DNA from 4 places in the Azospira sp. genome. Region 3 is predicted to be linked to each of the others. Evidence: riboswitches for the same ligand, from Rfam matches in the RefSeq annotation. Region 3 holds a riboswitch; each other region holds the start of a gene.
What was found. A riboswitch is a leader RNA that binds a small molecule or an ion and turns the genes downstream of it on or off. The one in region 3 is predicted to bind cobalamin.
Positions count from the first base shown of each region.

Region 1: it holds a riboswitch for cobalamin, as region 3 does, so the genes downstream of both, OEL49_RS16650 (energy-coupling factor ABC transporter permease) here and cbpA (modified peptide precursor CbpA) in region 3, are expected to answer to the same signal.
Region 2: it holds a riboswitch for cobalamin, as region 3 does, so the genes downstream of both, OEL49_RS04015 (TonB-dependent receptor plug domain-containing protein) here and cbpA (modified peptide precursor CbpA) in region 3, are expected to answer to the same signal.
Region 4: it holds a riboswitch for cobalamin, as region 3 does, so the genes downstream of both, bluB (5,6-dimethylbenzimidazole synthase) here and cbpA (modified peptide precursor CbpA) in region 3, are expected to answer to the same signal.

Region 1 is NZ_JAOTRW010000012.1:83,855-90,894, forward strand. It holds gene OEL49_RS16640 (diguanylate cyclase) at 1-115, opposite strand, end outside; gene OEL49_RS16645 (acyl-CoA thioesterase) at 371-1,240, opposite strand; cobalamin riboswitch at 1,408-1,624, opposite strand; cobalamin riboswitch at 1,694-1,907, shown strand; gene OEL49_RS16650 (energy-coupling factor ABC transporter permease) at 2,044-2,721, shown strand; gene OEL49_RS16655 (energy-coupling factor ABC transporter substrate-binding protein) at 2,718-3,089, shown strand; gene cbiQ (cobalt ECF transporter T component CbiQ) at 3,083-3,814, shown strand; gene OEL49_RS16665 (energy-coupling factor ABC transporter ATP-binding protein) at 3,811-4,650, shown strand; gene cobM (precorrin-4 C(11)-methyltransferase) at 4,664-5,467, shown strand; gene OEL49_RS16675 (sirohydrochlorin chelatase) at 5,477-6,487, shown strand; gene OEL49_RS16680 (precorrin-8X methylmutase) at 6,491-7,040, shown strand, end outside.
Region 2 is NZ_JAOTRW010000003.1:118,961-126,000, reverse strand. It holds gene OEL49_RS04025 (ribonucleoside-diphosphate reductase subunit alpha) at 1-1,746, shown strand, start outside; gene OEL49_RS04020 (ribonucleotide-diphosphate reductase subunit beta) at 1,743-2,927, shown strand; cobalamin riboswitch at 3,079-3,332, shown strand; gene OEL49_RS04015 (TonB-dependent receptor plug domain-containing protein) at 3,536-5,815, shown strand; gene OEL49_RS04010 (MotA/TolQ/ExbB proton channel family protein) at 5,830-6,438, shown strand; gene OEL49_RS04005 (DUF2149 domain-containing protein) at 6,416-6,757, shown strand; gene OEL49_RS04000 (cobaltochelatase subunit CobN) at 6,741-7,040, shown strand, end outside.
Region 3 is NZ_JAOTRW010000006.1:208,823-215,862, reverse strand. It holds gene OEL49_RS10755 (protein-disulfide reductase DsbD) at 1-477, opposite strand, end outside; gene cutA (divalent-cation tolerance protein CutA) at 482-823, opposite strand; gene OEL49_RS10745 (ABC transporter permease) at 884-1,684, opposite strand; gene cbpB (peptide-modifying radical SAM enzyme CbpB) at 1,775-3,145, opposite strand; gene cbpA (modified peptide precursor CbpA) at 3,142-3,312, opposite strand; cobalamin riboswitch at 3,399-3,599, opposite strand; gene OEL49_RS10730 (chemotaxis protein CheW) at 3,740-6,397, opposite strand; gene OEL49_RS10725 (ATP-binding cassette domain-containing protein) at 6,624-7,040, opposite strand, start outside.
Region 4 is NZ_JAOTRW010000002.1:668,266-675,305, forward strand. It holds gene OEL49_RS03060 (phosphoribosylaminoimidazolesuccinocarboxamide synthase) at 1-106, opposite strand, end outside; gene OEL49_RS03065 (DUF3422 family protein) at 150-1,460, opposite strand; gene fba (class II fructose-bisphosphate aldolase) at 1,530-2,594, opposite strand; gene bluB (5,6-dimethylbenzimidazole synthase) at 2,793-3,563, opposite strand; cobalamin riboswitch at 3,609-3,804, opposite strand; gene pyk (pyruvate kinase) at 3,872-5,317, opposite strand; gene OEL49_RS03085 (hypothetical protein) at 5,409-6,113, opposite strand; gene OEL49_RS03090 (sugar transferase) at 6,125-6,685, opposite strand; gene OEL49_RS03095 (glycosyltransferase family 4 protein) at 6,682-7,040, opposite strand, start outside.

The DNA of each region.
Region 1 (7,040 bases), on a different contig from region 3:
GGTAGGCCTGCTCGGCAGCCGTGAAGACGATGGACGCCGGCTCGGAGGCGACGCCGGGCAGCGGACTCAGGGTAAGGCAGGCGGCGCACAGGGCCAGGGCTGTCTTGAGGGACATGGGGACTAGGCAGGTTGGAGGGATCGTCACTGCCGATGCCCGGGCAGCCTGGGTTGCGGAAGGCGCCATGCCGATCACGGCACGGGCTCCGGCCCATCTTGTTCTGTCGGCAGTATAACGGCCCGCCACCGCTGAATTGGCTCGACTATGTCACACCGCGGTGGGGGGCCGCTGCCCGGCCGGGCAGCCTGCCGCCTGCCGTTCCGGGCCGGAAACCGGGCGCCCGCCCCGACCGGGGCGGGCGATGGCCGGCGCCTAGGCCAGACGCCGCCCCAGGGGCTGGGGCACGGGCACCGGGCGGCCGTCGTAGCCCACCGCCACCATGGTGAGGCGGCCCCGGGTGCACAGGCGGCGCTGGCCGGTGAGCAGGGCCTCGGCGTGCAGCAGCACTTCCACCGTCATGGAACTGTTGCCGATGGCCACCACCCGGGCCGCCAGGTCGGCGATCTCCCCCTCCAGCACCGGCGCGTGGAAGTCGATGCGCTCGGAAGCGGCCATCACCACCGGCATGCGGGCCTGGCGGCTGGCCGCCACCATGGCCGCCTTGCCCAGCCAGGCCAGGGCCTGGCCGCCGAAGAGGCTGCCGTGGTGGTTGGTGTGGCCGGGAAAGACCATCTCCACCATGGCCGTCACCGGGCCGATGCCGGGCAGCTGGGCGAAGCTCTCGTCGTCCTCCTGCAGCGGCGCCCCTGGACCGTCCACCGCCACCAGGGTGAAGTGGGCGGTGGCGCTGGTCTCCCGCAGCCCGGTGGCCAGGTCCTCCGCCGCCAGGGCCACCTCCACCTGCACCGAGCGCCGACCCCGCTGCACCACCCGGCCGGACAGTTCCACCAGGCGCCCCTGGGGAATGGGCTTACGGAAGTCGATGCGGCCGCTGCTGGCGGTGACCATGGGCCGGCGGGTCTCCCGGGTGGCCACCAGGAAAGCCAGCTTGTCCATCATGGCCATGGCGGAACCGCCGAAGAGGGTGCCGTGATGGTTCACCTGTTCGGGGAAGACCACGTCCACCATGAGGGTGGCCTGCTGCTGCCGCGGCGAAGTGGACGAAGTGGGGGCGGGATTGGCTTCTACGGGCTGGGCGGCCGTCCCCACGACGGCGCCGATTTCCATTGCTTCCATGCGCATGCGCAACTCCTTGGATAAAGCGGAGCGGGAGCATCGGAGAAGGGCGAACACCCCGGGCCGCGGCAAAGCGGCTCGGAGCGGCAGGCAGCCGAGAGCGGACAACGATGACAGTCAGGGAATGCGCGCATTTACCTTCCTCAGGGGACACCCCGCCCCAATTAGGATTGATATGAAGTAATGCCGCGGCAGGTCTCCTGACTTGCGGGTCGTCACGTTGCGCCAGCCTTCCCGGCAGTATCGCCAGTGGCAAAGAGTGGAGCGCAACGCTCGCCGCCTACAGTTGCGGGGGCAGTTCCGGACTGGAGTCGGGGCGTCGCCGCCCTGTCTCGCACCGGATTCCCTTTTCATCCCCTGGAGGGGGGAACCGAAGCGGGGCCAGTCTAACCCGCCCCGACCGATTCGCCAAACGCCGCGCCTGGCGCGGCGGATTGCCCAGCCCGGGGGGAGTGGGCTATCATCCGCCCCGATTCAGGTGCCGTGCCTCGCGCTCTGCGGGGACGGTGAAACGGGAAGCCGGTGACTCCAGGGACCACCCAGGACAGTCCGGCGCAGCCCCCGCTGCTGTAAGCCAGACGACGCTGCCTCACGCCACTGTGGTTCATCACGGGAAGGCCGGCAGGGAAGGATGAAGGCAAGCCAGAAGACCGGCCTGACATCACAAGTTGCACCATTCCCCGGGGTGACGGGAACGGTTCTGGTGATTTGCCGCCTCCTCGCTGTTCCATCCGCCGCGGCCCTTTATCCGACCTGCCACAACTCCCCCGCCTGGTGCGCCACCGTCATGCTCGCCGAGGGAGAGACTCATGCACATCATGGAAGGCTTCCTGCCCATCGAACACGCCGTGGGCTGGAGCGTCGCCGCCGCCCCCTTCGTCGCCTGGGGCATCCGTTCCGTGAACCGCCGCATCCGCGAAAATCCCGAGCAGCGCATGCTGCTGGGAGTGGCCGCCGCCTTCACCTTCGTCCTCTCGGCCCTGAAGCTGCCCTCGGTCACCGGCAGCTGTTCCCACCCCACCGGCACCGGCCTGGGCGCCGTGCTCTTCGGCCCTGCCGCCATGGCTCCCATCGGCGCCGTGGTGCTGCTGTTCCAGGCCCTGCTGCTGGCCCACGGCGGCCTCACCACCCTGGGCGCCAACATCTTCTCCATGGCCGTGGTGGGACCCTTCGCCGCCTACGGCATCTTCGCCCTGGCCCGCCGCCTCAAGGCCTCCCTGGCGGTGAGCGTGTTCCTCGCCGCCAGCCTGGCGGACCTGCTCACCTACGTCACCACCTCGGTGCAACTGGCCTGGGCCTTCCCCGATCCGGTGGGCGGCTTTGGCGCCTCCTTCCTCAAGTTCGCCGGCATCTTCGCCCTCACCCAGATTCCCCTGGCCATCAGCGAGGGCCTGCTCACCGTGGTCATCTGCAACGCCCTGGCCCGCTTCAACCCGCAGGAACTGCAGGACCTGGGCGTGGCCCCGGCGCCGGAGGTGCGGGCATGAAGCGCCACCAGAACCTGCTGCTGCTCATCGCTGTGGTGCTGCTGGCGGCCCTGCCCCTGTGGCTGGTGGAACGGCCGGTCGGGCCGGACGGCCAGCCGGCGGAAATCTTCGGCGGCGCCGACAGCGAGGCCCAGGCCCTCATCACCCGCATCGCCCCGGACTACCAGCCCTGGTTCCAGCCCCTGCTGGAGCCGGCCAGCGGCGAGATCGCCTCCCTCCTTTTCGCCCTGCAGGCGGCCCTCGGCGCCGGCTTCATCGGCTATTACCTGGGCTGCGCCCGCACCCGGGAAAAGCTGCGCCGGGAACAACGACGCGGTGAAGCGGCAGCCCGGCGCGAAGACAAGGACCAGGAAGGGCCGGCGTGCTGATCGAGCAGTCGGCCTACGCCAACCGCTGGCGCGGCGTGGCGCCCCAGGCCAAGGGCCTCTTCGCCCTGGGCGGGGTGACGGCCGCCTTCGTCGCCGCCGCCACCCCGGCCGCCGGGCTCGGCGTGGCCGCCCTGCTGGCGGCCGTGACCATCGGCGGCGCCCGGGTATCGCCCCTGCTCTATCTGCGGGTGGCGGCCCCGGCCCTCTTCTTCCTCGCCATCAGCGCCCTCTCCCTGGCCGTCTCCGTGGATGGGGGCGGCCTGCAGGCCACCGCCGCCGGCACCCACCAGGCCGCCGTGGTGGCGACCCGCTCCCTGGGCGCCCTGGCGGCCCTGCTGTTCCTGGTGCTGACCACGCCCCTGAGCGACCTCATCGCCCTGCTGCGCCGCCTGCGCACCCCCGAGGTGCTGCTGGACATCATGGTGCTGTGCTACCGCACCCTGTTCGTCTTCGCCGCCGCCCTGCAGGACATGCGCGCCGCCCAGGCCGCCCGCCTCGGCCACCTGGACCGCAGCCGCCTGCTGCGCAGCCTGGGGCAGATGGCCGCCCACCTCACCCTGCAGGTGTGGCAGCGTTCCCACGCCCTGCACCTGGCGGCCCTGGCCCGCAACAACGACGGTCCCCTGCGCTTCCTCGGCAGCCGCCACCCCCACGCCCGGCGCGATGCCGGCCTGGCCGGCGTGGCCGCCCTGGCCCTGGTGCTGCTCGCCTGGAGCGGCCGGTGAGCGTGCCCCTGCTGCAGCTGGAGGACGTGCACTACCGCTACCCGGACGGCAGCGCGGGCCTGGCCGGCTGTTCCCTGGGCGTTTCCCGGGGCAGCCGCAACGCCCTCATCGGCGCCAACGGCTCGGGCAAGACCACCCTCTTCCAGCACTGCAACGGCCTGCTGCGCCCCGCCGCCGGCCGGGTGCACTACGCCGGCACCCCGGTGGACTACGGCCGGGCCGGCCTGCGCGCCCTGCGCAGCAAGGTGGGCCTGGTCTTCCAGAATCCGGACCGGCAGCTTTTCTCCGCCAGCGTGCGGGAGGACGTCTCCTTCGGCCCCCTCAACCTGGGCCTGGACGAGGCCACCGTCGCCGCCCGGGTGGAAGCCGCCCTGCAGGCCGTGGGCATGGACGACCTGGCCCACAAGCCGGTGCAGAACCTCAGCTTCGGCCAGAAGAAGCGGGTCTGCATCGCCGGCGTGCTGGCCATGGAGCCGGAGCTCTTGGTGCTGGACGAACCCATGGCCGGCCTCGACCAGGCCATGCAGGAGGAACTGCTGGCGGTGCTGGACGGCCTGCACCGCCGGGGCATGACCATCCTCCTGGCCACCCACGACATCCACTTCGCCTACCGCTGGGCCGACCGCATCCACCTCATGGCCGCCGGCCGCTGCTGCGCCAGCTTCGACGCCCCGGCCCTGGCCGGGCACGAGGCCGAGCTGGCCGCCATCGGCCTGCGCCTGCCCTCGGTGATCGGCCTGGAACGGCAGCTGCGGCAGCGCGGCCTGCTCCGCGGCGACACCCCCATCCACAGCTGCAGCGCCCTCCTGGCCCAGCTGCAACAAGAAGACTGCTGAGAAGGAACATGCCATGACCCCAGCCACCCTCGGCAAGATCTGGTTCGTCGGCGCCGGCCCCGGCGACCCGGACCTCATCACCGTCAAGGGCCGCCGCCTGCTGGAACAGGCCGGCGCCATCCTCTTCGCCGGCTCCCTGGTGGACCAGGCGGCCACCCTCTACGCCCCGCCGGGCTGCGAGATCCGGGACTCCAAGGACATGACCCTGGAGGAAATGACCTACTGGCTGCTCCAGGCCAGCCGCCGCCACCAGACCGTGGTGCGCCTGCAGACCGGCGACCCGGGCCTCTACGGCGCCCTGGTGGAAATGACCCGTCCCCTGGACGAGGTGGGCGTGCCCTGGGCCGTGGTGCCCGGCGTTTCCTCTGCCCTGGCCTCCGCCGCTGCGGCCGGCGAGACCCTGACCCTGCCGGAAGTGACCCAGACGGTGATCCTCACCCGGGTCGCCGGCCGCACCCCCATGCCCCCGGGGGAGGAACTGGAGGCCCTGGCGGCCCACCGTTCCACCCTCTGCATCTTCCTTTCCATCACCCTGCTGCACGAGGTGCAGCGCGCCCTGCTGGCCGCCGGCTGGCCGGAGGATGCGCCCATCCTGGTGGTGCAGAAGGCCTCCTGGCCCGGGGAGGAAAAGATCGTGCGCGGCACCATCGCGGACATCAAGAAAAAGTGCCAGGCGGAAAAGATCGCCGCCCAGGCCATGATCATCGCCAGCCCGGCCCTCGGCGCCCGGGACTGGGAGGACATCGCCCGCTCCAAGCTCTACGACCCCAGCTTCACCCACCGCTTCCGCAAGGCCAGCGTGGGCGAGGCCTCCTGAGAAATGCCCATGACCTTCAGTGCCCAAGACACCACCCTGCTCCTGGTCGGCCACGGTTCCCGCAACCGGGACGGCAACAAGGAAATCCTCCATTTCGCCGCCCAGTGGCGGGAACGCCACCCCGGCTGGCGCATCGAGGTGTGCTTCATCGAGCACGCCGAGGTGCTGCTGGATGAGGGCCTGAACCGGGCCGCCGGCAATGCGAAGAAGGTGGTGGTGATCCCCTTCATCCTCAACGCCGCCGGCCACGTGAAAATGGAGCTGCCCCACGCCGTGGAAGAGGCTCGGGCCCGCCACCCCGGTGTGGAATTCCAGGTGGTGCGCCACCTGGGCATGGGCCGGGAGATTTTCGAGGTGCTGCAGGGCCAGCTGGACCGGCTGATGAAGCAGCTGGACATGCCCGACCCCTGCACCACCGGCGTCATCCTGCTCGGTCGCGGTTCGTCGGACGCCGGCGCCAACGGCGAGCTGGCCAAGATGGCCCGCTGGATCTTCGAGGACAACGACCACGAGCTGGTGGACATCGCCTTCACCGGCGTCACCTGGCCCCGGCTGGAAACCGCCGTGCAGCGCCAGGTCAAGCTGGGCATGACCCAGGTGGCCATCGTTCCGGTCTATCTCTTTACCGGCGTGCTCATGGAGCGCATCAAGGCCCAGGCCGAGCGCCTGCAGCGCCAGTATCCCCAGGTGGCCTTCGCCCTGGGCACCCACTTCGGCTTCGACAAGGGCATCTTCGACCTGCTGGACGCCAAGGTGGGCGGCGATGAACTGCCCGAAGGCAGCCTGCTCGAATGCGACGGCTGCAAGTATCGCCTGGCCGCCGAGGACGAGCACCTGCACGACCACAGCCACACCGCCACCCACGACCACAGCCACACCGCCACCCACGACCACGGGCATGAGCATGGCCACACCCACGGCGGCTGCGGCCACCAACATGGGGGCAAACATGATCACGATCATGGTCACGGCCATTGCCATGGGCACAATCACTCCCACGATCATCACTCCCACGGGTAAGCCATGAACCACAACGCCAACGTCGTCACCGAACAGCTCACCGCCGCCGGCCGCGCCATCGAGCACGATTCCTTCGCCATCATCGATGCCGAAGCCGGCCCCCACGCCTACAGCGCCGACCAGTGGCCGGTGGTGCGGCGCATGATCCACGCCAACGCCGACTTCGAATTCAACGGTCTCACCGACTTCCATCCGGCAGCGGTGGAAGCGGGCCTGGCCGCCATCCTCAAGGGCGGCACCCCCATCGTGGCGGACGTGGAAATGATCTGCGTCGGCCTCTCCGCCAGCCGCCTCAAGCACTTCGGCGTCACCACCCACCACTTCATTTCCGACGCCGACGTCATCGCCCAGGCCCAGGCCGAGGACACCACCCGGGCCGTGCAGGCCATGCGCAAGGCCCATCGCCAGGGCCTGCTGGACGGGGCCATCGTCGGCATCGGCAACGCCCCCACGGCCCTCATCGAAGTGGTGCGCCTGATCAAGGAAGAAGGGGCCCGCCCGGCCCTGGTCATCGGCATGCCCGTGGGCTTCGTCTCCGCCGCCGAATCCAAGG
Region 2 (7,040 bases), on a different contig from region 3:
CTCTCTTCCTGCTACCTCACCACCGTCTCCGACGACCTGGAAGGCATTTACCAGTCCATCAAGGAAAACGCCCTGCTGCAGAAGTACGCCGGCGGCCTGGGCAACGACTGGACCCCGGTGCGCTCCCTGGGGGCCCGCATCAAGGGCACCAACGGCAAGAGCCAGGGCGTCATCCCCTTCCTCAAGGTGGTGAATGACACCGCCGTGGCGGTGAACCAGGGCGGCAAGCGCAAGGGCGCCGTCTGCGCCTATCTGGAATCCTGGCACCTGGACATCGAGGAATTCCTCGAGCTGCGCAAGAACACCGGCGACGAGCGCCGCCGCACCCACGACATGAACACCGCCAACTGGATTCCCGACCTGTTCATGCAGCGGGTCATCAACGGCGGCGAGTGGACCCTCTTCTCCCCCAGTGACGTGCCCGACCTGCACGACAAGTTCGGCAAGGAATTCGAAGTCGCCTACAACGCCTACGAGGCCAAGGCCGACCGGGGCGAAATCCGTCTGTTCAAGCGCATTCCCGCCGTGCAGCTGTGGCGCAAAATGCTGACCATGCTGTTCGAGACCGGCCACCCCTGGATCACCTTCAAGGACGCCTGCAACCTGCGCTCGCCCCAGCAGCACGTGGGCGTGGTGCATAGCTCCAACCTGTGCACCGAGATCACCCTCAACACCTCCGACTCCGAGACCGCCGTGTGCAACCTGGGTTCGGTGAACCTGCCGGCCCACCTGATCCTGGTGGATGGCCAGCTGGTGCTGGACCAGGCCAAGCTGCAACGCACCATCCGCACCGCCATGCGCCTCCTGGACAACGTGGTGGACATCAACTTCTACGCCACCCCCAAGGCGCGCAACGCCAACGTGCGGCACCGCCCGGTGGGTCTGGGCATCATGGGCTTCTCCGACTGCCTGCACCGCCTGGGCCTGCCCTACGCCTCCGAGGCCGCCGTGGAATTCGCCGACCGCTCCATGGAAGCCGTCTGCTACCACGCCTACTGGGCCTCCACCGACCTGGCCGAGGAACGGGGCCGCTACTCCAGCTTCAAGGGCAGCCTGTGGGACAAGGGCATCCTGCCCATCGACTCCCTGCAGCTGCTGGAAGACGCCCGGGGCGGCTATGTGGAAGTGGACCGCAGCACCACCCTGGACTGGGACGCCCTGCGCGAGCGCATCGCCCAGGTCGGCATGCGCAACTCCAACTGCGTCGCCATTGCCCCCACGGCCACCATCTCCAACATCATCGGCGTCTCCGCCGCCATCGAGCCGGAGTACCAGAACCTCTACGTCAAATCCAACCTCTCCGGCGAATTCACGGTGGTGAACGAATCCCTGGTGCGGGACCTGAAGGCCCTCAACCTGTGGGACGAGGTGATGATCTCCGACCTCAAGTATTTCGACGGTTCCCTCGGCCCCATCGACCGCATCCCGGACGAGCTGAAGGCCCGCTACGCCACCGCCTTCGAGATCGACCCCACCTGGCTGATCCGGGCCGCCGCCCGCCGCCAGAAGTGGATCGACCAGGCCCAGTCCCTCAACCTCTACGTGGCCGCCCCCTCCGGCAAGAAGCTGGACGAGATCTACAAGCTGGCCTGGACCCAGGGCCTGAAGACCACCTACTACCTGCGCACCCTGGGCGCCACCGCCATGGAAAAGACCAGTTCCCCGGTGGACCGGGCCGCCGCCCCCGCCGCGCCCGAGCCCAAGTTCTGCTCCATCGACAACCCGGATTGCGAGGCCTGCCAATGAGCCAACTGCGTTTCGACGACTGGGACGACGCACCCGCCGCCGCCCAGCCTACCCCGGCTGCAACGCCCGCCCGGCAAGCATCTCCAGCCCCCCTGCCCGCCCAGGCAGGAACGGCGGCGTCCCTGGCCGGCACTACCCCGGCAGCCGCGCCCCGCCTGCCTGCCGGCGGCATCTCCCTGGCCCCCATCAACCCGGAAGACAAGCGGGTGGTGAACGGCAAGGCCGACATCAACCAGCTGGCGCCCTTCAAGTACCCCTGGGCCTGGGAGTTTTTCCTCAACGCCAACCGCAACCACTGGACGCCCCTGGAAATCTCCATGGCCCAGGACGTGCATGACTACAACCACAAGCTGACGCCGGCCGAGCGCCACGTCTTCGAGAACGTGCTCTCCTACCTCACCACCTCCGACATCCTGGCCATGCGCAACATCGGCCTGGCGGTGATGGAGAAGATGAGCGCGCCGGAACTGCAGATCTACCAGGCCCGCCAGGTCTATGAAGAGGCCCTGCACACCTGGACCTACCAGCACTGCATCGAAAGCCTGGGCCTGGACCAGAAGGAAATCTACAACCGCTACCGGGTGGTGCCGGAAATCCACGGCAAGATCGCCCTGGCCAACCGTCGCCTGGAGCGGGTGATGCGTTCCGACTTCGACCTGACGGACCGGGACAACCTGCACGAATTCGCCCTCTCCTACCTCTTCTTCGCCGGCATCTTCGAAGGCTGCTGGTTCTACAACGGCTTCACTCCCATCTTCGCCCTGCAGCGCCGGGGCCTGATGAAGGGCACCGCCGAGCAGCTGCAGTACATCATGCGCGACGAAGTGCTGCACTGCGCCTTCGGCATCCGGGTGGTGCGCCAGCTCCTGCAGGAAGAAAACCTGACCCTGGACCCGGTCCAGGTCAAGGCCTTGTGGGAAGAGGCGGAAGCCGCCGAGTCGGCCTACGCCGGTTACATCCTGCGGGAGCCCATCCTGGGCTACAACGCCGACCTGCACCGGGACCAGTTCCGCTTCATCGCCAACCGCCGCGCCCGCCAGCTGGGCCTGGCCGAGCCCTTCCCCGGTGCCGAGAACGTGCTGCCCTGGCTCGACGAACAGGCCAATATGCGCAAGGAAAAGAACTTCTTCGAAACCCGCGTCACCGAGTACCAGACCGGCGGCGCCCTGGCCTGGGACTGAGCCGGGCGACAACCAGCGGCACCGTGCCCTGGACGCTACCCCGGCCCCAGGCGGGGATGGGGCAGCCCAGGACACAGACTTTTGTCATAGATGGGATTGGGGGTATGATCGCGCTCCTGATCGCCTGCAGTTGCGATCCCGGCTCCCCAGGGAGCCATTAGCAGTCAAAGGTGTCCGGCGGCAGCAGCCGCCGGGTGAAACGGGAACGAAGTAACGGCCATCACGGCCCCAAGCTTCGGCTGCCCCCGCAACGGTAAGCCAGTGCGGATGTTCCACGGCCCTCCTCCCCGGAGCGCCAGCCACTGAGCCAGCCCGTCGCCCCCTCACCGGGGTCGGCGACTGGCTTGGGAAGGCGGAACATCAAGACTGGCGAGCCCGGAGACCGGCCTTTGATTTTTGCGTGCCCGCCGTCCATGGAGGACGGTGCCGGCACGAACCTGCCACCGACCGCGGGGTTGCGGACGGAGCGGAGCATGAATCGAAGCGCCGGCCTTCCCTCTGAGCCGAGTTTCTGCCGCCTGCCCTCGGGCCGGCGGTCGCGCCTCATCCTTTGTGCCCCCGTTTCCCGAAGCCCGGTCGGTAGCCATCGACTGGAGTCAGACAGCAACATGGGGAGCATCAACAACCAACAACCGCGGCGCCTCCTGGCCGCCGCCATCGCCGCCCTCTTTTCCCAGGCCGCCCTGGCCGCCGGAGAGCAGGGCGAGACGGAACTGGGCAGCGTGGTGGTGACCGCCTCGCGCATCGAGCAGACCACCCTGGAGGCCCCGGCCGCCGTCACCGTCGTGACGGCCGACAAGCTGGACGCCTCGGGTGCCGTGCGCATCGGCGACGCCCTTACCGCCAAGGTGCCCAGCTTTTACATGCGCAACGGCCTGGGCACCAGCACCCGCATCAACACCGCCCCCATCGTCTCCTTCCGCGGCCTCTCCGACGGCCGGGTGAAGATGATGGTGGACGGCATGAGTCTCTCCGACGGCAATGCCGGCGGCCTGGCCAGCCTGATGGGCATTCCCATGGGCGAGGTGGAGCAGATCGAGGTGGTGCCCGGCTCCGCCTCGGCCCTCTACGGCAGCGACGCCATGGGCGGCGTGGTCAATGTCATCACCAAGGTGCCCACCAAGCAGGAAACCCGGGTCAAGGTCAGCCGGGGCTTCGGCGACGGCGAGCGCAGTGCGGTGGAAGCCAGCTACCGCAACAAGTGGGACAACGGCCTGGCCGCCACCCTGGGCTTCGGCTACGAGGACATGGCCGGTTTCGCCGGCAGCGACCTGGTGGTGCTGCCGGTGGGCACCACCGGCAGCGGCGCCAACGCGGTCCAGGGTGGCCGGGCCACCACCACGGTGGATGGCAAGAAGGCCTATGTGGTGGGGGACCAGGGCGCCATTTCCTCCCACGCCAACAACCTGCATGCCAAGGTCTATTACAGCCTGGATGCCCAGTCCCGCTTCTTCGCCGGCTTCAACCGCAGCGAAAGCAGCATCGGTTTCGAGCGCTTCAACAACTACCTGAGCAAGAACGGCGCCCCCCTCGCCCTGCCCGCCAGCAACGTCTCCATCAACGGCGACAAGCTGGGCAGCATCAAGGAATCGAGCTTCTGGAATTCCAGCAATCCCAACTACCGCCAGGAGACCCGCTATTTCGCCGGTTTCGACGGCAAGCTGGGCAATGGCTACGACCTCAAGGCCAATGTGGGCTACTTCGACCGGGAGGCCTTCTACGTCGGCTCCGGCACCGGCGCCACCTTCGACAGCGGCCCGGGCACCCGCACCAGCACTCCCAACACCACCCTGGATGCCTCGGCCCAGCTGGGTTTTGCCGCGGGCAGCAACCAGTACCTGATCGTCGGTCTCTCCTCCAGCCGCAGCCACCTGCGGCGCAAGGTGTACCAGCTCACCAGCTGGCGCGATCCCGACAGCACCACCGGCGCCCTCAACGAACAGTCAAACGGGGAAAGCACCACCAATTCCCTGTTCCTGCAGGACCAGATCTTCGTCGGCGACGACCTCACCCTCTACCTGGGCGGCCGCCACGACCGCTGGAGCAGCCGGGGCAACATGCAGAAGTTTGTCGGTACGCCCCGAAGCAATCTGGACATCCCGGAGCGCTCCGAATCCGCCTTCTCCCCCAAGGTGGCGGCGGTCTATCGTCTGACGCCGGGCACCAGCCTGCGCAGCTCCCTGGGCAAGGCCTTCCGCGCCCCCTCCAACTACGAGATGTACGCCACGCCCAGCATCAGCAGCCGCCGCCTGCTGGTGGCCGACCCCAACCTGAAGCCGGAAACCTCCACCTCCTGGGACCTGGGCATCGAGACGGCCCTGGCCGGCCAGGGCTCGGCCAAAGCCACCTATTACCGCACCCGGCTGCAGGACATGATCTACCGCAAGCTCAGCCCCTACAGCGGCAGCCTGGCCAATGTGGACTTCTTCGCCACGGCCACCAACGCCGGCCAGGCCGAGGTGGAAGGCGTGGAACTGGCGGCGGAAATGCCCCTCGCCTCCTGGCTGCGGGCTTCCGCCAGCTACACCTGGACCGACAGCCAGATCACCCGGGACGAAAGCGGCACCGGCCTGCAGGGCAAGCGCCTGCGCTATGTGCCGAAGAACACCGCCTACTTCGCCCTGGACGCCCAGTGGCAACAGTGGCGCGCCTACCTCTCCGCCGCCTACACCGGCGAGCAGTTCAGCAAGGAAGACAACAGCGACGTCATCAAGAACGTCTACGGCGGCGTCAGCAAGTACTGGCTGGCCAACCTCAAGCTGAGCTACCAGTTCGACAGGAATTTCAAGGTCAGCGCCGGCATCAACAACCTCTTCGACAAGACCTACTACGAGTACTACCAGATGCCCGGCCGCAATGCCTTCATCGAGCTGAGCGCCTCGTTCTGACCCTGGGAGCCATCATGGAAATCGTCACCCTCATCGAGCAACTGCTCTACCAAGTCTCCACCGCCCTCTACCTGCCGGTGATCGGCGGCTGCGCCCTGCTGGTGGCCTACGTGCCCCTGCAACTGGGCATCACCCTGTTCGACGCCTGGCAGCGGCGCCGCGGCCATCTGCCGGAGGTGGAAAGCTTCAAGCTGCGCCTGGGCCAGCTGCGGCACCGCCTGAAGGGCTATCCGCGCCGCCTGGAGATCGAAGTGGAACGGCTGCTGCAGGCCGAGGAACTGGAACTGTCGCGGCGCCTGGACCGCATCCGCTTCGTCATCAAGGTGGGGCCGGCCCTGGGCCTCATGGGCACCCTCATCCCCATGGGCATTTCCCTGGCCGCTCTGGCCGAAGGCAACATCCCCAAGATGGCCGGCAGCATGGTCACCGCCTTCACCGCCACCGTGGCCGGCCTGGGCGCCGGGGTCCTCGCCTATCTGCTGGCCCTCTCCCGGGAACGCTGGGTGCGGGCCGATGTGCGGGAAATGGCCCACGCCGCCGAACTGACCCTGGCGGAAAGCGGCCAGGCCCTCCCCCACCACCTGCAGACGGAGGCCGACGATGCGGTTGCTGCAGCGGCGTAGGCGCTTCTCCCTGGACGGCGAGGCCCTGGAAGACCCCATCGCCGGGGTCGCCAACCTCTTCGACGCCAGCATCGTCTTCATCGTCTCCATGATGATCGCCCTGTTCATGGCCTACAACATGATGGACCTGCTGGACCCCAGTTCCGAAGTGACCATGGTGAAGAAGAACGCCAACGGCGAGATGGAGATCATCACCAAGAAGGGCAACGAGATCAAAGCCGCCAAGGTCACCGACCAGAAGCTCTCGGGCCGGGGCGAACGCCTCGGCACCGCCTACAAGCTGCCCGACGGGAGGATCGTCTATGTACCGGCCGACTGAGGGCAAGCGCCCGATCCTGTTCCACCTCCGGCACCTCTTCCTGGGCCTGGCCCTGCTGCTCCTGGGCCTGGCGGCCCAGGCCCGACCCCTGTCATTGGTGCTGTTCCCCGGCGACCCGGCCACCCTGACGGCGGTCAATGCGGTGCAGCAGCTGCAACGGGAACCGGTCCTGAAAGAGGTGCGCTTCCACATCGCCTCCTCCTCCCAGCCCAGCCCGGCGGACCTGGAAGCCCTGGCCAAGGCCGACCTGGCCCTGATCTACAACATGGGCCGGGACCTGGCG
Region 3 (7,040 bases):
GTCGCCGGCGGCGTCGGGCACTGCGGCCGGGGCGCTGCCCGGGGCCGGCAGGGTGACGCTGAGCTTTTGTTCCTGGGGCGGGTAGCAGACCCCGGCATCGGCGCAGCCCTGGGCCGTCACCTTGAGGGTGATGGGGCCGGACGGGTTGGCGCTCAGCGGCAGGCGGATGGCCACGCTCTTGTAATAGACCTCCACGTCGCCGAAGTTGTCATCATGCTTCTGCTTGCCGGCGGGGAACACGGGGGTGCCCAGGGTGGCGCCCTCGGCGGCGAACCTGAACTTGTCCCGGTACAGGTAATAGCCCTTGGCGATGCTGTAGCGCACCTCCACTGTCTTGTCGTCCAGGGCCCGGGCTTCGGGCTTGAAGGCCACCAGGGGATCGAGGAATTCCTGGGCGGCCACGGGCAGGGCCAGGCCCAGCAGGATCAGGCACGGCAGCAGCCGGCGCCACAACGGGGAAATCAGGGAAGCAATCACGGCGTCACTCGGGGCGGGTCTCGGTCACGACCCAGTTGAGGTAATCGGGCAGCCCTTCGGCCACGGGCCAGGCAACGATCTCCGGCACGTCGTAGGGATGCAGTTCCAGCAGGCGGGCCCGCAGTTCGGGGAAGCGGTCGGCGGCGGTCTTCAGCTGCAGGGGCGTCTCGGTGGCCATCTCCACCTTGCCCTGCCAGCGGTAGATGGAGGCGCAGGGCGCCAGCACGTTGGCGCAGGCCGCCAGACGGGCATCCACCAGGGCGGCGGCGAGGCGGGCGGCGGTTTCGCCGTCCGGGCAATTGGTCTGCACCAGCAGTACCGAGTTGGCTTTTTTGGAGGTGGTCATGGGGCCATCTTAGCCGAGAGCGGCGTTTCGCGTTTTGATCTGCCTGCGCCTGCCGCCATCTCAGCGCAACAGGCGGCGCCGGGTCAGCACCAGGGCGACGAGGAAGGCGACGGCAGTGATGGCCAGCAGCACCGCCACGTGCAGCAGGGCATTGGCCGGCACCTGGCCCTGCAGCAGGGGCCGCACCAGTTGCACGGCGTGGGTCAGGGGCAGTACCTCGGTCAGCCCCTGGACCAGGGCCGGCAGCTGTTCCCGGGGGAAGAAGACGCCGGAAAGCAGCATGGTGGGGGTGATGAAGAGGGTGAAGTAGTACATGAAGAAATCGTAGGAGGGCGCCAGGGCATTGACGATCAGGCCCAGGGCGGCGAAGGCCAGGCCGGTGAGCAGGATCACCGGCAGCACTCCCAGGGCCAGGGGCGAATGGGAGAGGCCAAGAACGAAGATCACCGTGAGGATGGCGCAGCCGGAAAGGAGGCTCTTGGTGGCGGCCCAGATCAGCTCGCCCAGCATCACGTCCTCCAGCTCCAGGGGGGCGTTGAGCATGGCCTCCCAGGTCTTCTGCACGTGCATGCGGGAGAAGGCCGAATAGAGGGCTTCGAAGGTGGCGGCGTTCATGGTGCTGGCGCACACCGTGCCGGCGGCCAGGAAGGCCACGTAGGAGGTGCCGGCCACCTCCGGCAGCATGCTGCCCAGGCCGTAGCCCAGGCCCAGCATGTAGATCAGGGGGTCGGCCAGGTTGCCCAGGATGGAAGGCAAGGCCAGCTTGCGCCAGACCAGGAAATTGCGTTGCCACACGGGAAACCAGCGGGCGGAAAGGCGGGGCGGCGCGTAGAGGGAAGGGGAGGAAGTGGCGGCATTCATGGCGCCATTATCCGACCTTGGCGCCCGGAAGGTAAGCACCCCGGTCGGGGCGGGGCCGCCGACCGGGGGCAAACGGGCCTCGAACGGGCCTCAGCAGGCGCTGAAAACCGTCTCCGTGCCTTGGTCCCAGCCGTCCCAGAGGAAGTCGTCGGACTTGCCGTCGGCGATCAGGCGCAGGGCGTAGCGCACCTGCTCCTCGTAGAACTGGCAGAAGGCGCCGGTCTTCTCCATGCCGCCGTTCATCTCGTTGGCCTCCGCCGGGCAGGGACTGCCGCAGAAGTGGCGGATGGGGCAGGAGGCGCAGGGCTCGAACTTGTCCACGTCCCGCCCGGTGACTTCCTTGAAGGCTGGCGATTCCAGGGCGGCGGCAACGCCGTCGGTGAACAGGTTGCCGCCCTCGAAGGCCGGCAGGCCGATGAACTCGCTGCAGGGAAAGAGGCCACCGTCTGCCGCCAGGGCGAAGAAGGCCCGGCCGCCGCCGCAGGGGGAGATGTCGCACATCAGGCGCCGCGCCGTGGGCGCCAGGATGGCCAGCAGGATGTTGGCGAAATTGGCCACCACCAGCTTGCGCCCGGTCTCCCGGTACAGCTCGTGGGTCCGCTCCAGGGCGGCAATGAAGGCCCGGGCGAAATCCCCGTCCGCCGGCTTGACCCCCCGGGCGCCGGAAAGGGTGCAGCGCACCGCGTTGAGCATGCAGGTGGGCACCTGGTGGCGGTGGAACAGCTCCACCATGTCCGTCAGGTGGGCCAGGTTTTCCGTGGTGCAGGTGGTGATGACGCTCCAGGAGCCGTAGCCCTGGAGCCGCTCCATGGCCCGCAGCACGTGCTGGTGCACCCCCTGGCCGGCCCAGGTGTGGCGGGTGGCGTTGGTGATGGGGGCGGTGGGACCGTCCAGGGAAAGGCCGATGCTGACGTTGCGCTGCATGAGGAAGTCGGCGGCGGCATCGGTGAGCAGGGTGCCGTTGGTCTGCACGCCGAAGGCGAAGTCGTCCTGGAACAGGTCGATGGCGGCGAACAGGGCCTCCCGGTTCATCAGGGGTTCGGCGCCGTGGAAGATGAGGCGGGGCTTGCGCGCCCCCTCGCCGCCGTCCATCACCGTGGCGAAGTATTCCTTCAGCCGCTGCAGGGCCCCCAGCAGCCGTTCCGCCGGCATATCGCTGCCGTGGCGGCGCAGGGTGTCGGGGATGTAGCAGTAGGTGCAGTCCAGGTTGCAGCGTTCCGTCGGGTTCACATAGACGCCGGAGGGCTTCAGCTCGAAGCGCAGGGCGTGGATTTCCTGGGCGAACCTTGCCGCCTGGGCCCGGAAGCGCTCGGCCAGCTCGCTGCCGCACAATTCCGTCTCCACCCGGTCCTTGTCCACCAGGGACCAGAAGGCAGTCTCCGGGTGCAGCAGGGCCACGTAGCGCTCATGGCCGATGTCGTAGGGCTGCAGCCGGCGCAGGTGGGGAGCCGGACCGTTCACTTGGCCGCCTTCCGGTCCATCAGGACGTAGTGGGAGAGGCCGATGCCGTCCGGGTTGCAGGACTTGCGGCTGGCGATGACCGGGGCCGGGGCGGCGGCCTGGGTGGGCTGGGTGGCAGCCTGCTGGGCAGTGGTGGCTTGGCTGGTAACTTGAGTGGTGGCTTTCATGGGGTCCTCCCGCGAAGGTATGAAAAAAAGCAAAAGGGCTCCGGCGGCCTGTCTCGAAAGAAACATGCCGCCGGAGCCCTTTGCCTGGAACTCCACGACTTCCGCCCGTCTTCTGGCTTACGGATCGACCGGTCCTGCTACTGGGTTCCCCCTTCCCGCCGCATTTTCTGCAGCAGTGGGTGGCGTGGAAAAACTGCACCACGCCGTGGAACGACCGTCCCCGATTACAGCGGCGGGCCCGCCACGGAGTTGCACCGTGTTCCGAAAGCGGAAGCCGAATGGGGGCGGATTCTGGCCGCCGGCCCGGGGAGGGTCAAGGCCGACGGCAGCCGGATTTGATCCAGGTAAAGCGCCTCTGTCCGGGGTCGGATTTTTGCCCGGCAGCCCTGCGCTTGCCTCCTTGCCCTGCCCCCTTGCCCTTCCCCCCTCAGCGCCCGCCTCCGGGCCCGCCGATGGCCCGCAGGGGCGCCGCCGGGCGCGGTGCCTCGCCGCCCGCGGCGGACTCCGGCTTTCTCTGGGCTGCGCCGCAGATGCGCTCCGGGTCCAGCACCTGGAGGATTTTTTCCCTGTCCGGCTGGCGCGGCTTGATGATGGCCTGCACGTAGCCGGCGTCCTGGCGGATCATCTCCGGGATCGGCTCCAGGCGCTCGGCGTCGAATTCGGGCACGGCATAGAGATCGTCCACCAGCAGCCCCATGAGGCCGTCCCGCACCCGCACCACGACGATCTGGCTGTGGTTGTCCACCTCCTTGGCCGGGTAGTTGAGAAGGAAGCGCATATCCACCACCGGCACCAGGGTGCCGCTGTCGCCGCCACCGCTCTGGAAGCTAATGACGCCGCAAAGATAGCGGCGGGAGCCGCTCATGGGGGAAAGCCGGGCCGGGTCCACCGCCTCCAGCACTTCGGCCGCCGGCAGGCCGTACACCTTGTCGCCGACGATGAAGGTGGCCAGCTCCACGCTCTGCCCGCCCCGGGCGTGCAGGTCGCCGTAGCTGCCTTCCAGCACCGCCGGGCGCCGCTCCCGGGGGGCCGCGGCGGCACTGCCGTCGCCCACGGGAACGAACACCAGAGCCACCACGTCGTTGCTGTAGTCGCCGCTATTCTTAAATTCCCGGTAGCCGAAGGAGGCGGTGCTGCCGACGATCCAGGTGCGCCCGGCCAGTTGCACCACCCGGGAGCGGCCCTCGCCGTTGGCGGCGGCGAAGAGGCTCTTGTCCACCTCCAGCAGGCTTTCCGCCGGGAAGCGTTCGTCGGAGGAGGCGATGATGCGGCCGCTGCGCTCGGTGAAGACGGCGAAGGCCCCGGCCTGGGGCGGCAGGGAATCGGCCAGCATGGCGGCGAACTGGGGCGCTGCGTCGAAGACGATGCCGATGCCCCCCACCACCTTGGCCGGATCGTCGGGATGGCGGATGGCGGCGTTGTAGACGTAGGTGGGGCGGCTGCCGTAGAGCCAGCTCTTCTCGAAGGGGGAGACGCAGTAATGCTGGGTGCTGGGCAGGTAGAAGACGGACTGGACCCAGCCCGCATCCACCTTCTTGCCCACCAGGTTGAGGCTGTCGCCGTGCAGGTTGGAAGCGGCGACGATGGTGCCGGAAAGGTCGTACACGAAAAGCCGGGAATAGACGGTGTACAGGCTGTTGATGTATTCCAGGATGCCGGCCATGGCCTGGGCCTCCGCCTCGCCGGGACGGCCGGCGGCCATGCTGCGGCGCAGGGCCGAGGTGAGGGCCCACCAGCGGCAGTCGTTGGCCCGCTCGTAGAGGTTGCGGTCCATGATGTCGATCATCAGGCGGGAGATGAACTGCACGTCCTGCAGGCTGGAGGAGATGGCGGTCTGGTAGAGGTCGGCGATGGAGCGGGCGAAGAGGTCGCTGGTGCGGTCGCCGGTCTCGGAAATCTGCTGCAGCACGGATTTGAGCTTGAGCAGGTCGCCCCGCTTGTCGGCAGCCATGATCTGGCCGTTCCACACCACCCGGCGCAGGGAGAGGTTGATGCCCTCGGCTCCCCGGGCGATGTCGGCCAGGGCCGGGCAGAAGGTGTCGGCGTGGGCCAGCACGCCCTCCAGCACCTCCGCCGGCAGGCTCTCGGCGGCCTGGCCCAGGCCGGCGCGGAAGGCGGAGCTGACCGGCACCATGACATGGCCCACCCAGCCGGGCCCGACGTAGCCCTGGTAGCCCCGGGTGGGGCAGGTCCTGGCCAGGTACTCGCGGCCGCCCCAATCGACGATGCGGTAATCCGCATCCCGCACCTGCTCCAGGCGGCGGCCCAGGGGCACGTGGTCGGCATCGCTGGAGGCGATCACCGTGCCCTGGGCGTCCAGCAGCAGCATCACCGAACGGTCCTCCCGGCGACGCAGGTTGCGGAAGATGCTCTCCGTCTCGTCGGCAAAGCGGAAGCACAGGCACAGCACCCCCAGGGGCTCGCCGCTGTCGCCGTCGTCGATGCGCTGGGAGTAGATGAGGGCCCGCTCCAGACCGGGGCGCAGGTCGCTGGCGCGGAAGGTCTCCACATAGCCGTCGGTGTGCAGGGTCTGTTGCAGCAGGGGGTCCTGGGAGAAGAGCACGGGGCTGGCGCTATCCAGGTGGGCGATGACCCGGCCGTTGAGGTCCAGCACCAGGATTTCGTCGTACACCGTGTATTTGTCCCGGTACTCCTGCAGGCGGCGCAGGATGCGGGCCTTCTCCCCTTCCAGGGTCTCCTGGTCCGGCGCCTCCTTGCGCTGGCGGATGAAGTCGCGGATGTCCTCGTCCGTGGCCAGGAAACCCACGTCGGCGGTGCGCTCGTAGAGGTTGCGGATCAGGATGTCCACCGCCACCTGGGCCTTGGAGCCGATTTCCAGCACCACCTTGCGGATGTTCTCCTGCACCAGGTTCTCGATCAGCTGCCGCTCCAGGCGGCCGAAGCCCTCCCGGGTGGCACCCATGGTCGGCAGGATGGTCTTGGCCTCGGCCGGGCAGTTCATCTTGGCCGTGGCCTCGATCATGCCCCAGGTGAAATTGAGGTTCTCCAGCTGCTTTTCGCACTGGGCGACGCTGCGCATGAAGGGGATGAAGGCCTCCACCAGGCCCTGGTTGTCGTCGTGCATGGCACTCCTCCTAGGATGGCGCCGGCGGTGGGCGTGAGGGCCCCTGCCAGTCGGAATACGGGAGGTCGTGCGGTGGTGGTCGGGCCTTATGGGGAACGACAGGCAGCGGGCTGGCCCTGGGCCGCTGCCGGCGCCCGGGTCGATGCCCGGGTCATGGGTGGGGAGATTGTAGCGTGAAGCCCGGCTTTGCATAGCCCCCGGGAATTCCCGGGGCAGGGGGCAACCCTCAGTCCCGCAGTTCGCGGCCGGTGAGCTTGATGAAGACGTCTTCCAGGTTGGCCGCCCGGTGCACGTAGTGCAGGCCCGGGGCGGCGGTCAGGGCCTCCAGCAGGGATGCCGGCTCGCGGCAATAGAAGAAGGCCGTCTCGCCGGAGATTTCGCAGCGGTCCGCCAGATGGCCGTGGCCTTCGGCCCAGGCCGGGGCGTTTTCGCCGTAAACCTCCACCACCTGGGGCTCGATGTGGCTGGCGATCAGCTCCCGGGGGCTGCCCTGGGTAATCAGGCGGCCGTGGTCGAGCACCGCCAGCTGGTGGCAGAGGCGCTCCGCCTCGTCCATGAAGTGGGTGGTGAGGATAAGGGTCTTGCCCCGGGCGGTGAGGGCCTTGAGGCGCTCCCAGATGAGGTGCCGGGCCTGGGGATCGAG
Region 4 (7,040 bases), on a different contig from region 3:
TAACGATCAGCAGGTGGTCGGCATCGACGGAATAGATGTCGCGCACCTTGCCCCGGGCGACGAGGGGCAGGCTGGTGATGGTGGATTCAAAAAGGGGAGCGGTCACGGCAGGGTCCCGAAAAAGAGGGGAAAAAACGGATTATAAAGGATCAGTGGCCTTCGCCCTGCTCCAGCTCCTCGGCGGCCAGGGCGCGGCGCATGCGGCGGATGCTGACGGCCACGACGGCGGCGATGAGGGGGATGGAAACGGCGGAGGCGATTTCCGGCGACAGGTGGGGCAGCACGGTCTTGGACAGGCCCTTGGCCAGGTAGCTGACCAGCTGGGAGGCGTAGTAGGTGATGGCCACCACGGACAGGCCTTCCACCGTTTCCTGCAGGCGCAGCTGCAGCTTGGCGCGGCGGTTCATCTGCCCCAGCAGCTGCTGGTTCTGGCGCTCCAGTTCGATATCGACCCGGGTGCGCAGCAGGGCGCTCTTGCGCGCGATGCGGGTGGACAGGTCGGTCTGGCGCCGGGCCACGGAAAGACAGGTGTTGATGGCCGGGGCCAGGCGCCGGTCCATGAATTCGGAAATGGGGGGAAAGCCGTTGAGGCGGTGTTCCCGCAGTTCCCGCACCCGCTGCTGCACCAGGGCGTAGTAGGCCTCGGCGGCGCCGAAGCGGAAGGCGGTGCGGGTCACCGAGCGTTCGATCTCCGCCGCCAGCCGGGTCAGGCGGGCCAGCAGCAGGCGCTCGTCCTCGGGGCCGCGGGCTTCGCCCATGCGGTCCATGAGGTCGGCCACCTCGCCCTCGGCCCTGGCCAGCAGGCGGCTCACCTCCTTGGCCACGGGGAAGGCCAGCAGGGCCATCATGCGGTAGGTCTCGATCTCCAGCAGGCGCTGCACCGTGCGCCCGGCCTGGCGGTGGCGCAGGCGCTCGTCCAGCACCAGGAAACGGCTCCAGCCGTCGTGCAGCTGGAAATCGGAGGCGACCCAGGCGGCACCGTCGGCCACCGTGGTGGCGACCCAGGAGTCGCCGGAGCGGTGCAGGTCGGCCAGCAGTTCTTCCGGGTCCAGGTCGGCGGCGGAGCGGAATTCCACATGGGTGGCCACCATCACCGAGCCGGGCAGGCCCGCCAGCCAGTCCGCCGGCAGGGCGGAAATGGCGGTGGTGTCGGGGGCGTCGCCGGGTTCCCGGGCGAGGAAGAAGGTGTAGCCGGAAAATTCGTTGTGCCGCTCCCACTTGAGGCGCAGGCGGCCCGCGTCCATGACCCAGTGGTCGCCCTGGATCACCGGGCAGAGATTGGCCCCCAGGGCGGCGCAGAGGCGCTGCAGATGGGCTTCTTCGGCCGCCGCCTCGGTACCTTCGTGCAGCACCGCCAGGTAGCTGATCCACTCCGGCCCTTCCAGGGCCATGGGCGGGCGGGCATGGACCTCGTCATTGAGGCGCTGGCGCAGCGGGTGTTCGGCGAGGGGCAGGGTCATGGCGGATAAAAATAAAAGGGCGCCGGAGAAGTATCCGGCGCCTGGCAGCGGTTGGGAAGGCGGACCGCCTTACTTGACGATCTGGTTCAGCTCGCCCTTCTTGTAGCGCTCGGCCATCTTCTCCAGGGAGATGGGCTTGATCTGGCCGGCCCGGCCTTCGCAGCCGAAGGCCTGGTAGCGGGCGACGCAGATTTTCTTGGCGGCTTCCCGGGCGGGCTTGAGGAAGTCGCGGGGATCGAACTTGGAGGGGTTCTCGAACAGGTAGCGACGCACGGCGCCGGTCATGGCCAGGCGGATGTCGGTGTCGATGTTCACCTTGCGCACGCCGTGCTTGATGCCGTTCACGATCTCTTCCACGGGCACGCCGTAGGTTTCCTTCATGTCGCCGCCGAATTCCCGGATCTCGGCCAGCAGTTCCTGGGGCACGGAGGAGGAGCCGTGCATCACCAGGTGGGTGTTGGGGATGCGGGCGTGGATTTCCTTGATGCGGTCGATGGCCAGGATGTCGCCGGTTGGCTTCTTGGTGAACTTGTAGGCGCCGTGGCTGGTGCCGATGGCGATGGCCAGGGCGTCACAGTTGGTGCGGGCGACGAAGTCGGCGGCCTGGTCCGGATCGGTGAGCAGGTCTTCCCGGGTCATGTGGCCTTCGGCGCCATGGCCGTCTTCCTTGTCGGCCTTCATGGTTTCCAGGGAACCGAGCACGCCCAGTTCGGCCTCGACGGAGACGCCGATGGCGTGGGAGAACTTCACCACTTCCTGGGTCACGGCCACGTTGTAGTCGTAGGAGGCGACGCTCTTGCCGTCTTCCTGCAGGGAGCCGTCCATCATCACGGAGGAGAAGCCGGACTTGATGGCGGCCATACAGACGGCGGGGGACTGGCCGTGGTCCTGGTGCATCACCACGGGGATGTGGGGATAGGCTTCCAGGGCGGCGAGGATCTGGTGGCGCAGGAAGGCTTCGCCGGCGTATTTGCGGGCACCGGCGGAGGCCTGCATGATCACCGGGGCGTTCAGCTCATTGGCGGCCTCCATGATGGCCCAGACCTGTTCCATGTTGTTCACGTTGAAGGCGGGCAGACCGTAGCCGTTCTCGGCGGCGTGGTCCAGGAGCTGGCGCATGGATACGATGGGCATGGTGTTCCTCCAATGGGCAATGCGGTTTGTTCTGGCGTGATCGGCGCCCGCTGTCGTGGCGCTCGGGAAAGACCGTGATTTTATCGTGGCTTTGCCCCCCGGGCGAGTACTGCGACCACCGGGCAGCAAAAGAAAGACAAAGGCCGCGACCAGGGCGCCGGAGACGCCCAAACCACGGCCCTCTTCAGGCAGGCATGCCTAGAAGCGGCGTTTTTCCTGGGCCCTGGCCTGGTGCTCGCTGAGGACCTGGCGCAGCTCCTCCTCCACCGGCTTTTCCCACTGGCCGTCGTACACCAGGTCGGCCAGGGGCAGGCGCTGGCGCCAGCCGGCGCTTTCCAGCTCCGGCTTTTCCTTGAAGTGGCTGACGTAGCCCAGACACAGGTAGGCCACCGGGATGATGCGCGGCGGCAGGCCCAGGATGTCGCGCAGGGCCTGCTGGTGGAAGATGGAGACCCAGCCCACCCCCAGGCCTTCGCTGCGGGCCGCCAGCCACAGGTTCTGCACGGCGCAGACGCTGGAATAGAGGTCCATGGCCTTGATGTGGGTGCGGCCGATGACCACCGGGCCGGCCCGGTCCCGGTCGCAGGTGATGAGCAGGTTGATGGGCGCTTCCCGGATGCCCTCCAGCTTCAGTTCCTTGTAGATGGCCTGGCGCTCGCCCTCGAATTTCTCCGCCGCCTCCTGGTTGGCCTGCTGGAAGGCGGCGTGGATGCGGGCCTTGGTCTCCGCCTCCCGCACCAGGAGGAAACTCCAGGGCTGCATGTAGCCGACGGAAGGGGCGAAATGGGCGGCGGTGAGGACCCGGGCCAGCACCTCCTGGGGCACCGGGTCGGGCAGGAACTGGCCGCGCACGTCGCGGCGGGAGAAGATGGCGTGGTAGATGGCGTCCCGGGCGGCGTCGGAGAACTCGTGTTCGTTCTGGTAGCCGGCGAGGGAGATGACTTTGTTGACGGTGGGGTCGGTCTTCATGGAGTCCCCTTCAGAAGATCGGTGGCGGCGCGCCTGGCCGTGCGTGCCGGAAAGGGTCTCCTGGCCGGTCTTCTGACTCGGGATCACTCTGCGCCGGCGCCTTCCCGATCCGCGGATCAGTGGCATCTGCCGGCCCAGTCCCCCTCACAGCGTTGGGCACGTCGCGGAATGGGCGGCCCCAAGGCCTGCCGCACCGCGTTCCCGATTCTCCCTTGCGGGCACCCGGAGACGATTCGCCCCGGCGGACCGGGGCGACGGGAATTTTAACAGAGCCGGCGGATTCAGGCCCGAGGCCCGCGAGGGCCCTATCAGGCCCGCAGGGGCGGCATCTGGTGCTCGCCGACGCGGACGATCTTCAGGGTGTTGGTGCCCCCCGGGGTGCCGATGGGCTCGCCGATGGTCAGCACGATAAGGTCGCCCTTGGCCACGGCGCCGTTCTGCATCAGCAGCTGCTCGGCTTCGTAGAGCAGCACGTCCCGGTCCGAATGCTGCTGGCTCATGAGCAGGGGCGTCACTTCCCGGTAGAGGGACATCTTGGTCTGGGCCTCCGCATCCGGCGTCAGGGCATAGACCGGCACGCCGCAGTTGAGGCGGCTCATCCACAGGGCGGTGGAACCGGATTGCGACAGGGCGGCGATGGCCTTCACCTTGAGGTGGTGGGCGGTCCAGATGGCGGCCATGGCCACGGACTGGTCGATGCGGGTGAACACCCGGTCGAGGAATTCCCGGTCCAGGGTCACCTCGGCGGAACGCTCGGCCTCGATGCAGACCCGGGCCATGGATTCCACGGTTTCCACCGGATAGCGGCCGCTGGCGGTCTCGGCGGAAAGCATCACCGCGTCGGTGCCGTCCAGCACCGCATTGGCCACGTCGGACACTTCGGCCCGGGTCGGCACCGGCGACTGGATCATGGATTCCATCATCTGGGTGGCGGTGATGGCCAGCTTGTTCTTCTCCCGGGCGTGGCGAATCATCTTCTTCTGCAGGGCCGGCACGGCGGCATCGCCCACTTCCACGGCCAGGTCGCCCCGGGCCACCATGACGCCGTCGGAGGCGTCAAGGATTTCATCCAGGGCCGCCACGGCCTCGGTGCGCTCGATCTTGGCGATGGTCAGGGCGCGGCTGCCGGCGGCCCGCATCAGCTGGCGCGCCATGTACATGTCGGCGGCGCTCTTGGGGAAGGAGACGGCGATGTAATCGACGCCGATCTGGGCCGCCGTCTTGATGTCGTCCATGTCCTTGGCAGTCAGGGCCGGGGCGGAAAGGCCGCCGCCCTGGCGGTTGATGCCCTTGTTGTTGGACAGCTCGCCGGCGTGGCGCACCACGGTGTGGATTTCGGCACCGATCACCCGCTCCACGTCGAGCACGATGCGGCCGTCGTCCAGCAGCAGCACGGCGCCGGGCTCCACGTCCCGGGGCAGGTCCTTGTAGTCCAGGCCGACCCGCTCCTGGTTGCCCAGGGCACAGTTGGCGTCGAGGATGAACTTGTCGCCCTTCTCCAGCTGGATCTTGCCGTTCTCGAATTTGCCGACGCGGATCTTCGGCCCCTGCAGGTCCCCCAGGATGCCCACCGGCCGCCCCACCTTGGCGGAAATCTCGCGCACGGTGCGGGCCCGGGCCATGTGGTCCTCGGCGGTGCCGTGGGAGAAGTTCATGCGCACCACGTCCACGCCGGCGCGGATCAGGCGCTCCAGGGTGACGGGATCGGTGGAAGCGGGGCCGAGGGTGGCGACGATCTTGGTATGGCGGGCCATGGCGGGTTCCTGTTGTTGGTCTGTCCGGCCATTCTAGCGCAGCCTCCCCGCCGTTGCTGGCCCCCAGGCCATTTCCCGGCGGCGGGGCGCTTCAGTAGTAGGCCTCGATGGCCGCCAGCGATTGGGCGTAGGTGTGGCGGATCTGGGCCGGCTCGTAGCGGTGCTCCCGGCCCACCGGGCAGGCCAGCCGGGCTAGGCAGGTATGGCGACAGGGCGAGGCGGGCTGCCGGCGCCAGGCGACGCAGGCGGCCAGGTCGAAACGGCCGCCGGCCAGGGCGCCGGCCGGGCAGCCCTCGATGCAGACCCGGGGCGCGCAGCTGGCACAGGGCGAGGCTTCCTGCAGGGGCGGCGTCGGCGGGAAGTCGCTGTCCGCCAGCAGGGCCGCCCGGTAGGCATACCAGGAGCCCCACTGCTGCCGCACCCCGACCATGAAGGGCGAGGGATGGTGCCAGCCCGCCAGCCGCCCCAGCTGCTGCAGCCCCACCGGCGCATCGCCGGGATAGAGCAGGAGGAAGTCCCGGCCGGGACAGACGGTGGCAAACCAGCGGCCCACGCTGGCAATGGTGAAATCGTCGATGGGATGGTCCGAATCCAGCCCGGCGGCCTGCACCGCCTGCCACAGGCGGCGTCCGCCGTGGCCCAGCAGGATCAGCTGGCGCCGGCCGTGGCCCGGGGCGGCCCGCTCCAGGGCGGCGGCAACCTCCACCGGCAGGGCCGCCACGTCGAAGACGGCCTGCAGGTTGAGGCCGGCCTCATGCAGCAGGCTGGCGTCGAACGGCTGGCGCGGGGAGAGCATCGCCCGCAACCTCAGTGGGAAACGCCGTCCCGCTGCACCACCTTGAGGAAGGTCAGCCAGATGATGCGGCAATCGAAGGCGAGGGAGCGCCGGCGCAGGTATTCCGCATCCAGGGCCACCTTCTGGGGAATGGGCAGCTCGTCCCGCCCGTTCACCTGGGCCCAGCCGGTAAGGCCGGGCACCAGCTCATGGACGCCGGCCTCGGTGCGCAGGGCGATCAGGTCGTCCTGGTTGTACAGGGCCGGCCGGGGACCGACGAAACTCATGTCACCCTTGAGGATGCTCCACAGCTGGGGCAGCTCGTCCAGGCTGGACTTGCGCAGGAAGGAGCCCACCGGCGTCAGGTAGGCCTTGGGGTCCGTCAGCAGATGGGTGGCCACCGCCGGCGTGCCCACCCGCATGCTGCGGAACTTGGGCATCTTGAAAATGCGGTTATGCCGCCCCACCCGGTCGCTCCAGTAAAGCACCGGCCCGGGCGAGGTGAAACGCACCAGCAGGGCCACCAGCAGCAGGGGCAGCAACAGCACGGCCAGGGCCAGCAGGCCGAGCAGGAGGTCGAACAGGCGCTTCACGGATGCATTCCTTTATCCAGCTGGGTTTGATAGTAGTCGAGCCAGGCCGCCGTCACCGTGCGGCTGCTGAAATCGCCCTCCGCCCGTGCCCGGGCCTGCCGGCCCAGGGTCTGGCGCCGCTCGTCGTCGGTGGCGAGCCGCACCATGGCGGCGGCCAGGGCCTCCACCTGCCCGACGGCCACCAGTTCGCCGCTGACCCCATCCGCCACCGCGTCGATGACGCCGTCGATGCGATAGGCCAGCGCCGGAATGCCGCAGGCGGCCCCCTCGATGATGACGGAGCCGAAGCCTTCCCGGTAGCTGGGCAGGACCAGCACATCGGCCGCCGCCATGAAGCGCTCGGGCGTCGGCGTGG